Linked DNA regions of Leucothrix mucor DSM 2157. The protein of the gene in region 2 interacts with the protein of the main gene of each other region in a pairwise test. Links are inferred from orthologs where the notes say so. Each region holds a gene or a part of one and is shown on either strand. Other genes may lie near its edges.

Region 1 (4,176 bases), 1.8 Mb from region 2 along the record:
CTACCGGAGCAGGCTCAGGCTCTACTGCAACCAATGGCTCAGGCTTTAGTGTTTCCACGACCACCGGCGCATCCGGCTCAATCGTAGAGGTGTAGGCATCTTGATAGTCTTTTTCCGGCGCGTAAGTATCATCGTACTGCGGCTCAGAATAACTTTGAGGCTTGTACTCCTCAAACGCTGGCGTTTCATACTGACTACGAGCAGGTGCAGGCGGCTGCACTCTCGGCTGAGGCGGCTCAGAGATTGGAATCGGTGGCAGCTGATTAACCGGACGAGAGTCCCGTATATCCTGATTAGAACAAGCCGCACTCCCCAGCGCAATAACTGCTAATAACGCATATCTTAAATCGGTGTTTCTGAACATTATATTTCCAAAAAAATCTGTTTAATCGAGTGTATTATTATTGTTTAACTACTCTTCCACGGCTGCTGGTGCATCTACAACACAAACCCGATACTTGGTTGGCTGAGTGCCACGCAAAAACGGTAAGGTCTGGCTTTTTCCGCAGCTTGGGTTGTAAAGTAACCCCGTCTCCGCATCAACCTTCACAAAGCGTACATTACCCGGACGCACTGGTTTCAGGGGCCTTGTTGGCAGCACTTTAAACAGATCCCCCCAGACTTTAATCGCGCCAGTTCCACCCGTTAAGCCGGTTTCTTTATTATCATCCCGACCAACCCAAACAGAAGCAACATGCTGACCGGTAAATCCGGCATACCAGCTATCTCGCTTGTTATTGGTGGTTCCGGTTTTACCCGCTGAGTTTTTCCAGGCTGGCAATACTCTGGATAGGTAACTTGCCGTTCCACGCTTGGTGACTTGATTCATTGCATAGGTCAGCAGATAGTTTGCTTCTGGCGTAGTCACTTGCTGAATATTCAGCGGGTAACGACGCAAGGTACGGCCGAATGAATCCATCACACTGCGAATAGATTTTAATGGCGTGTAGCTACCACCCGAGGCAATCGTTTGATACATCTGCTGCACTTCTAGCGGTGATAATTCTAATGCACCAAGCAGCACTGAAGGATATGGCGGAATATCAGCAACAACCCCCATCGCATGTAGCTTTTCAACGATCTTAGGCATCCCCAAAGTCACACCGATTCGCACGGTTGGCGTATTGCGGGACTTAACTAACGCTTCTTCAAGCGTCACTAAGCCACGATCACGATTATCGTAGTTTCCAGGCTCCCACACTTCACCATTAGATAGACGCACTTTAACCGGCCCATCACTAATCAGGCTCGACAACGTATATTGATCAGGGTTTTCCAAAGCCGCCAGATAGACACCCGGCTTAACCAAAGAACCAATTTGTCGCTTAGCATCAATCGCACGATTATAGCCAGCATAGCGCACATCACGTCCGCCAACCATCGCCAGTACTTCGCCATCCTGCACGCTACTCACAACGATTGCGCCGTTTAACTTACCAGCGGGAATGCGTTCTTGTTTCTCAAGCTGCTCAACTCGCTTGCTTAACACCTTCTCAGAAGTCAGCTGTACAATCGGGTCCATCGCAGTGAAAATCAGCAAGCCTTCGCTGCGCAGATCTTCTTCCTGATAGTCACGCTGCAACTGGGATTTCACCAGCTCTAAATAAGCGGGGAATGGGCTAACACTCGGTGGGGCATTGGCTGTGATATGCAATGGGCGAGTCTTATACAACTCAGCATCTGCATCGCTAATCACGCCCTCACGAGCCATGACATCCAGAACCAGATTACGACGTTCGATAGCACGGTCAGGGAAGCGACGCGGGTCATAATACGAAGCACCCTTCGCCATACCAATCAACAAAGCCACCTGATCCGTTTCCAGCTCACGAATCGGTCGGCTAAAGTAAAACTGTGAGGCCAAACCAAAACCATGAATCGCACGCTTTTTATTCTGCCCAAGATAAATCTCGTTCAGATAGGTCTCTAAAATTTTGTCTTTGGAATAGTGTAATTCCAATAGCAACGCCATGGTTGCCTCATTCACTTTACGCTTGAGACTACGTTCATTGGTCAGGTAAAAGTTCTTAACCAACTGCTGGGTAAGTGTACTACCACCTTGCACCGTTTGACCGGCTTTAGCATTCGCCAGCATCGCCCGTAAAATCGACTTGGGATTAACCCCAACATGGTCGTAATAGTTTTTATCCTCAACCGCAATCAGGCCCTTAATCAACATGGGAGACACTTCATCCAACTGGACCAAAACCCGATCTTCATTATGACTTGGGTAAAAATTACCAATCAGTAGCGGTTCAAGGCGCATCAGACTAAGCGGGCCAGTGTCATCAACATGGCGCAAGGAGGTTACTTGTCCTTTGCTGATTTTTAACTCAAGGCTGCGTTTAGGTTCGGTATCTTCCGCGAACTGGAATCCACGCGAATGAATGACAAATGTATTGCCATTACGCTTAAATGAGCCGGTGCTATTACTGTCAGTTCCCTGTGTGTAATTAAGCAGCTGTAATTCTTTTTCCAGGTTCTCTGCAAGCAAAGTTTGCCCTTCATACAACTCTAACGGTCGTGCAAAGACGCGTGCAGGGAGTGCCCAGAGCTTGCCGGCAAATTGTGTTTTAACCTGGTCATCCAGCTTAAGCACGTAGGCGGCAGCCACTACAGCTCCGATGACAATCGAAACTAAGAGCGTAATTCTGAAGATACGCCAGATAATTTTGATAAAAGACCAGAGAAAACTCACAATTCAGCCCCTTTAGGTTGCTTTGTAGTTAAATATTCGCAGGGATATGACAAAGTAATTTCCGTGTGCCTGTGTTTTTTATTGATACCCGACAGCAAACACTGCCCAGCTAGTGAAGAATACCGCAGATTCTATATGAATTTGTGAAAAAATAGTATCTACCAAAATACCTCCAGTCAGCTATTCAGCATGGACTAAGGAATTTAGAGTAAGCTTTTCCAAAAACACTCCCAATCACATCGCTTAATAAATAAGAAGAACATGAGCCATGCTGAAAAAAACGACTTGTCTATTGCTCCCTCTCGCCCTTGCCTGTGCAACAACTGCGCAAGCTCAATACACGCAAATGATTGTTGATGACCGCAATCAATTAATGCCAATTTTCTTTGATGATCCAGCCATGCAGCAGCAGGTATTGGCTCCGACTCCGGTCAGCATTCCCTCAAATATGGGTGGCCAGCAACGCTATCCGGGTTCATCGCCATCGATAGTTCGCGCGCCACCGCCACAACCAAGCATACGGCCCGTTTCATTTAATCGCCCCGTTGCTCCACCGGTGCGCACCGCTTCACGACCCGCTCAAAGAAAACCAAGCAATCCACTGACCGGCCCCTATTTTATTAGCAGTGAACGCCATCGCATTATGGATGCCGCGTATGCAGCACTTGGAATCCCTTATAAGTATGGCGGCAACAATCCTGCACGGGGACTGGACTGCAGCAGCTTGATGCAATTTATTTACAAGCGCGCACTAAACACCAAACTGCCCCGCACCGCCGCTCAACAACGCGATAATAGTAAAACACTGGCTTTCCAAAACTTGCAGCCAGGCGACATGCTATTTTTCAAAATTAACCCACGCACCAACCATGTTGGGGTGTATATCGGTAATGGGAAATTTATCCACGCATCATCTGGTAGTCGCAAGGCGGTGATTGCCTCCATGAACTTGCCTTACTGGAAAAAGCGCTTTGTTAAATTCGGGAGTTATTTAGAGAGCTAAAGCAAAACCGCGTGTTTAATACTTGAATAGTCCCGCAATTCCCCTATTATGAATATGCTATAACTTAATAATTCAAATTCAGGAGTGGAAACATGGGATTGTTTGATTTTGCCCGCAATATCGGTAAGAAAATTTTCGGCAGTGATGACGATGACGCCTCAGAAAAACTACAGGCACATATCGAAGAGGACAACCCTGGAGTCGATGACCTTAAAGTAGTGGTAAAAGACGGTGTCGCAACCATTAAGGGGACCGCAAAAACCGCCTCGGCCTATGAAAAAGCAATACTAATGGCGGGGAATGCATTAGGCGTTGAAGAAGTACGCGCTGATGAATTCGTTGCCCCGGCTCAAACGGTAGAAGTGACGTATTACGAAATCATCAAAGGCGATAGCCTTTGGAAAATTGCTGAGAAATTCTACGGAAACGGCAGCAAGTACACTGGCATTTTTGAAGAGAACCGCGAAGTCATTAA
Region 2 (3,000 bases):
CTACATCAAATGCTACGCCAGCTACTCGCTGCTGATCTAAAGCATGTGAAGAAACCTCCATCGCCACACAGCGACTCCCTCGCGTACTGAGACGTTGGAGATTCTGATGAACGGTGATCACGTCGGGCGTAGTGTGTGTCGCCTTTTCCAGCGCGCTGGGGTTACCTATTCCGAGTGTACCGATCACTGCACACGAGCCGCCGCTAGCATTCATTGCCTGCGCCAGAAAGTGGCTTACAGAAGTTTTTCCGTCGGTTCCTGTAATCCCGACAATCTGCAGGTCATGACCGGAGTGGTTATAAAGACGGGCTGCAATTCCGCCTAGGCTTGCTGGTAAATCTTCAATTGCAATTAGAGGAACCGCTAATTCAGGAACCTCAATATTCGCATCATAATCCCAAATCACTGCCGCAGCGCCACACTCAACCGCTTGCTGCGCATAGGCTAAGCCATGCTCACGTGTACCGCTCAATGCGACAAATACAGCACCTTCGCTCACTGCGCGACTATCCAAAGTCATTGCTGAAACAGACAACTGTGGAGCTGCATCGCGTACACCGGAAACACCATCAAGCAATGCACTTAATAACATCGTCATTAAGCACCTCCCTTTTTAGTGCCGCCAGATCCGGCTTGCGCAGGTAAATCATCCGGTGGAATATCCAGAACGCGTAAGCTGTTAGACATAATTTTGGTGAACATCGGAGCCACCAAACGGCCACCGGTTGCACGCTCAACCTGAGGCTCATCCAACATCACTGCCACGATCAACCGTGGATTGCTGGCAGGAGCCAAACCAATAAAGCTCACAATGCGGCGACGTGTGTCATAACGCTTATTCAAAAACTTGTACGCTGTACCAGTTTTACCCGCCACTGTATAGCCATCAATCATTGCGCGCTTACCGGTTGCGTCATCAGCAACTACCGCCTTCAACATACGCAAAACCGCACGTGCATTTTCAGGGCGCATAATCTGACGACCAACTGGAGCACCTTCAAGCTTTAGCAGTTTTGCCGGATACATAATGCCACCATTGGCGAACATGGTATAAGCCTGTGCCAACTGCAATAAACTCACCGACACACCATAGCCATAACCATGTGAGGCTCTATCTACACTGCCCCAGCTATCGTAATAACTGAGCAAACCATCTGTCTCGCTTGGAGCACCCGAGTCTGGACGCAAACCAAAACCAATCCGGTTTAAAAATTTCCACTGCTCTTTAGCATCCATCAACAAAGCGACTTTACTGGCGCCTACGTTGCTGGACTTGGCCAACACCATATCCAAGGTCAAATCGCCATAATCACGCGGGTCGCTGACTTTGGTTTTACCCAACATCAGATAGCCAGGCGCTGTATCAATCAGCACATCAGGTCCAAGAACGCGTGCTTCCAAAGCAGCTGCAATAGTCAAAGGCTTAATAGTTGAGCCTGGCTCAAAGGCATCCATTACCGCACGATTTCGGTAATTTTCAGGCTGCAATGAGCTACGTGCATTTGGATTAAAGCCCGGCATATTGGCCATCGCTAACACCTCACCGGTATGCGCATCAAGCACTACAACGGAGCCCGCTTTAGCGCTTAACTGAGTCACTTGCTCTTTAAGCACTTTATAAGCTTGATATTGAATCCGGCGATCAATGCTCAAATTCACATCTTTACCGGGCACCATGCGATCAATCTGCTCAACGTCTTCAATTAAACGTGAGGCGCCATCCTGAATAACGCGCTTTTTACCTGCGCGACCAGCTAGCTCAGTGTTCATTGAGCGCTCAATGCCTTCTACACCACTATCATCAATATTGGTAAAGCCAACCACATGAGCAACGGCTTCCGCCATAGGATAGAAACGACGATACTCGTCATTGGAACCAATGCCGGGAATATTTAAATCCTGAATTTCCTGCGCCTGCTCTGGTGACGTTTGACGCACCAAGTACACAAAGCTCCGACGCTTATTGTCATCCAGCAGCTTGCTCAACTCACCGTCAGACATGCCAAGAATGACTTCAAGCTTGACCATATTAACGTCTAGCTCGTCCAACGCATTGCGAGCTTCATCCGCTACGGCTCTGTCATCGCTAGCCGCTTTCTTAGTCAATGAATCGCGCGTTGCAAAAAACTTACGGGGATTACTCCACACCGACTCAACGGGAGAACTGATTGCCAGCGCCTCGTCATTGCGATCTAAGATCATGCCGCGGTATGGCGGAATGGTCATCGTACGCATTTGACGTTTATCCGCCTGCTCTTGCAGCCAAGTTTGCTGGAAGACTTCCAGATACCCGGCACGCAGCAATAACACCACCATACCAGCCAGCAACACCAATAATAATGTTAGGCGTCGCCCCCGATAAACCGGTGGAATTACAGTGGATTGTTTAGCTCTGCGACTCACTCTTTAATAACCCTAATATCAACAGCCCGTGGAATATGCATTCCGAGTTCCCGCCGTGCCTGTGCTTCAACACGAACTTCGTTTAAATCGGTACCTTGCTGCAATTTCAAACGACTCCATTCCGCCGTCAAAATATTGCGTTGTTTCTCTACTTTTTGTGCCTCAACAAACAAACCGCGCGTGTAGTTACGCTGAACAACCACTTGAATCGCAGTGAACACGACACCGACATATAGCGAGACTAATAAAATTAATCGCCAATGCTTCATGCCCAACGCTCCAAAATTCGCATGACTGAACTACGTGAACGCACATTTCCCGCCACTTCATCCTCATCCGGCTTCAGTGCTTTTCCGATCGTACGAAACGGTGGAGCAATGCTTGAGTCTAAAATCGGCATACCACGTGGAATCGATGGCGGTGTGGATTTCAATTTAAAGAAACGCTTTACCATCCGGTCTTCCAAGGAGTGGAAACTAATCACTACCAAGCGACCATCGATCGCCAGGTCATCCACGGCTTCTGCAATACAACGCTCCAAATCACCCAACTCTTGGTTGATGAAAATCCGGATCGCCTGAAAACTTTTAGTCGCAG

Evidence for each region. The genes of interacting proteins can lie anywhere in the genome.
Region 1: the proteins of LEUMU_RS24235 (region 2) and mrcB interact in binary tests that used the Escherichia coli proteins (3 or more experiments, as listed by UniProt). The link is inferred for Leucothrix mucor DSM 2157 from one-to-one orthologs.

Annotation. Positions count from the first base shown.
Region 1 is NZ_ATTE01000001.1:2,276,136-2,280,311, forward strand. The notes cover bases 56-3,040. They hold mrcB (penicillin-binding protein 1B), read right to left. Parts: upstream 2,699-3,040; coding sequence 413-2,698; downstream 56-412. Other genes in these bases: LEUMU_RS27955 (tetratricopeptide repeat protein), read right to left, coding at 56-364; LEUMU_RS27960 (C40 family peptidase), read left to right, coding at 2,967-3,040. Outside these bases: more of LEUMU_RS27955, read right to left, coding at 1-55; more of LEUMU_RS27960, read left to right, coding at 3,041-3,701; peptidoglycan-binding protein LysM, read left to right, coding at 3,794-4,176. UniProt on the Escherichia coli protein: Cell wall formation. Synthesis of cross-linked peptidoglycan from the lipid intermediates.
Region 2 is NZ_ATTE01000001.1:468,218-471,217, reverse strand. It holds LEUMU_RS24235 (peptidoglycan D,D-transpeptidase FtsI family protein), read right to left. Parts: upstream 2,404-3,000; coding sequence 598-2,403; downstream 1-597. Other genes in the region: rsmH (16S rRNA (cytosine(1402)-N(4))-methyltransferase RsmH), read right to left, coding at 2,669-3,000; ftsL (cell division protein FtsL), read right to left, coding at 2,400-2,672; LEUMU_RS0102055 (UDP-N-acetylmuramoyl-L-alanyl-D-glutamate--2,6-diaminopimelate ligase), read right to left, coding at 1-598. UniProt on the Escherichia coli protein: Essential cell division protein that catalyzes cross-linking of the peptidoglycan cell wall at the division septum. Required for localization of FtsN.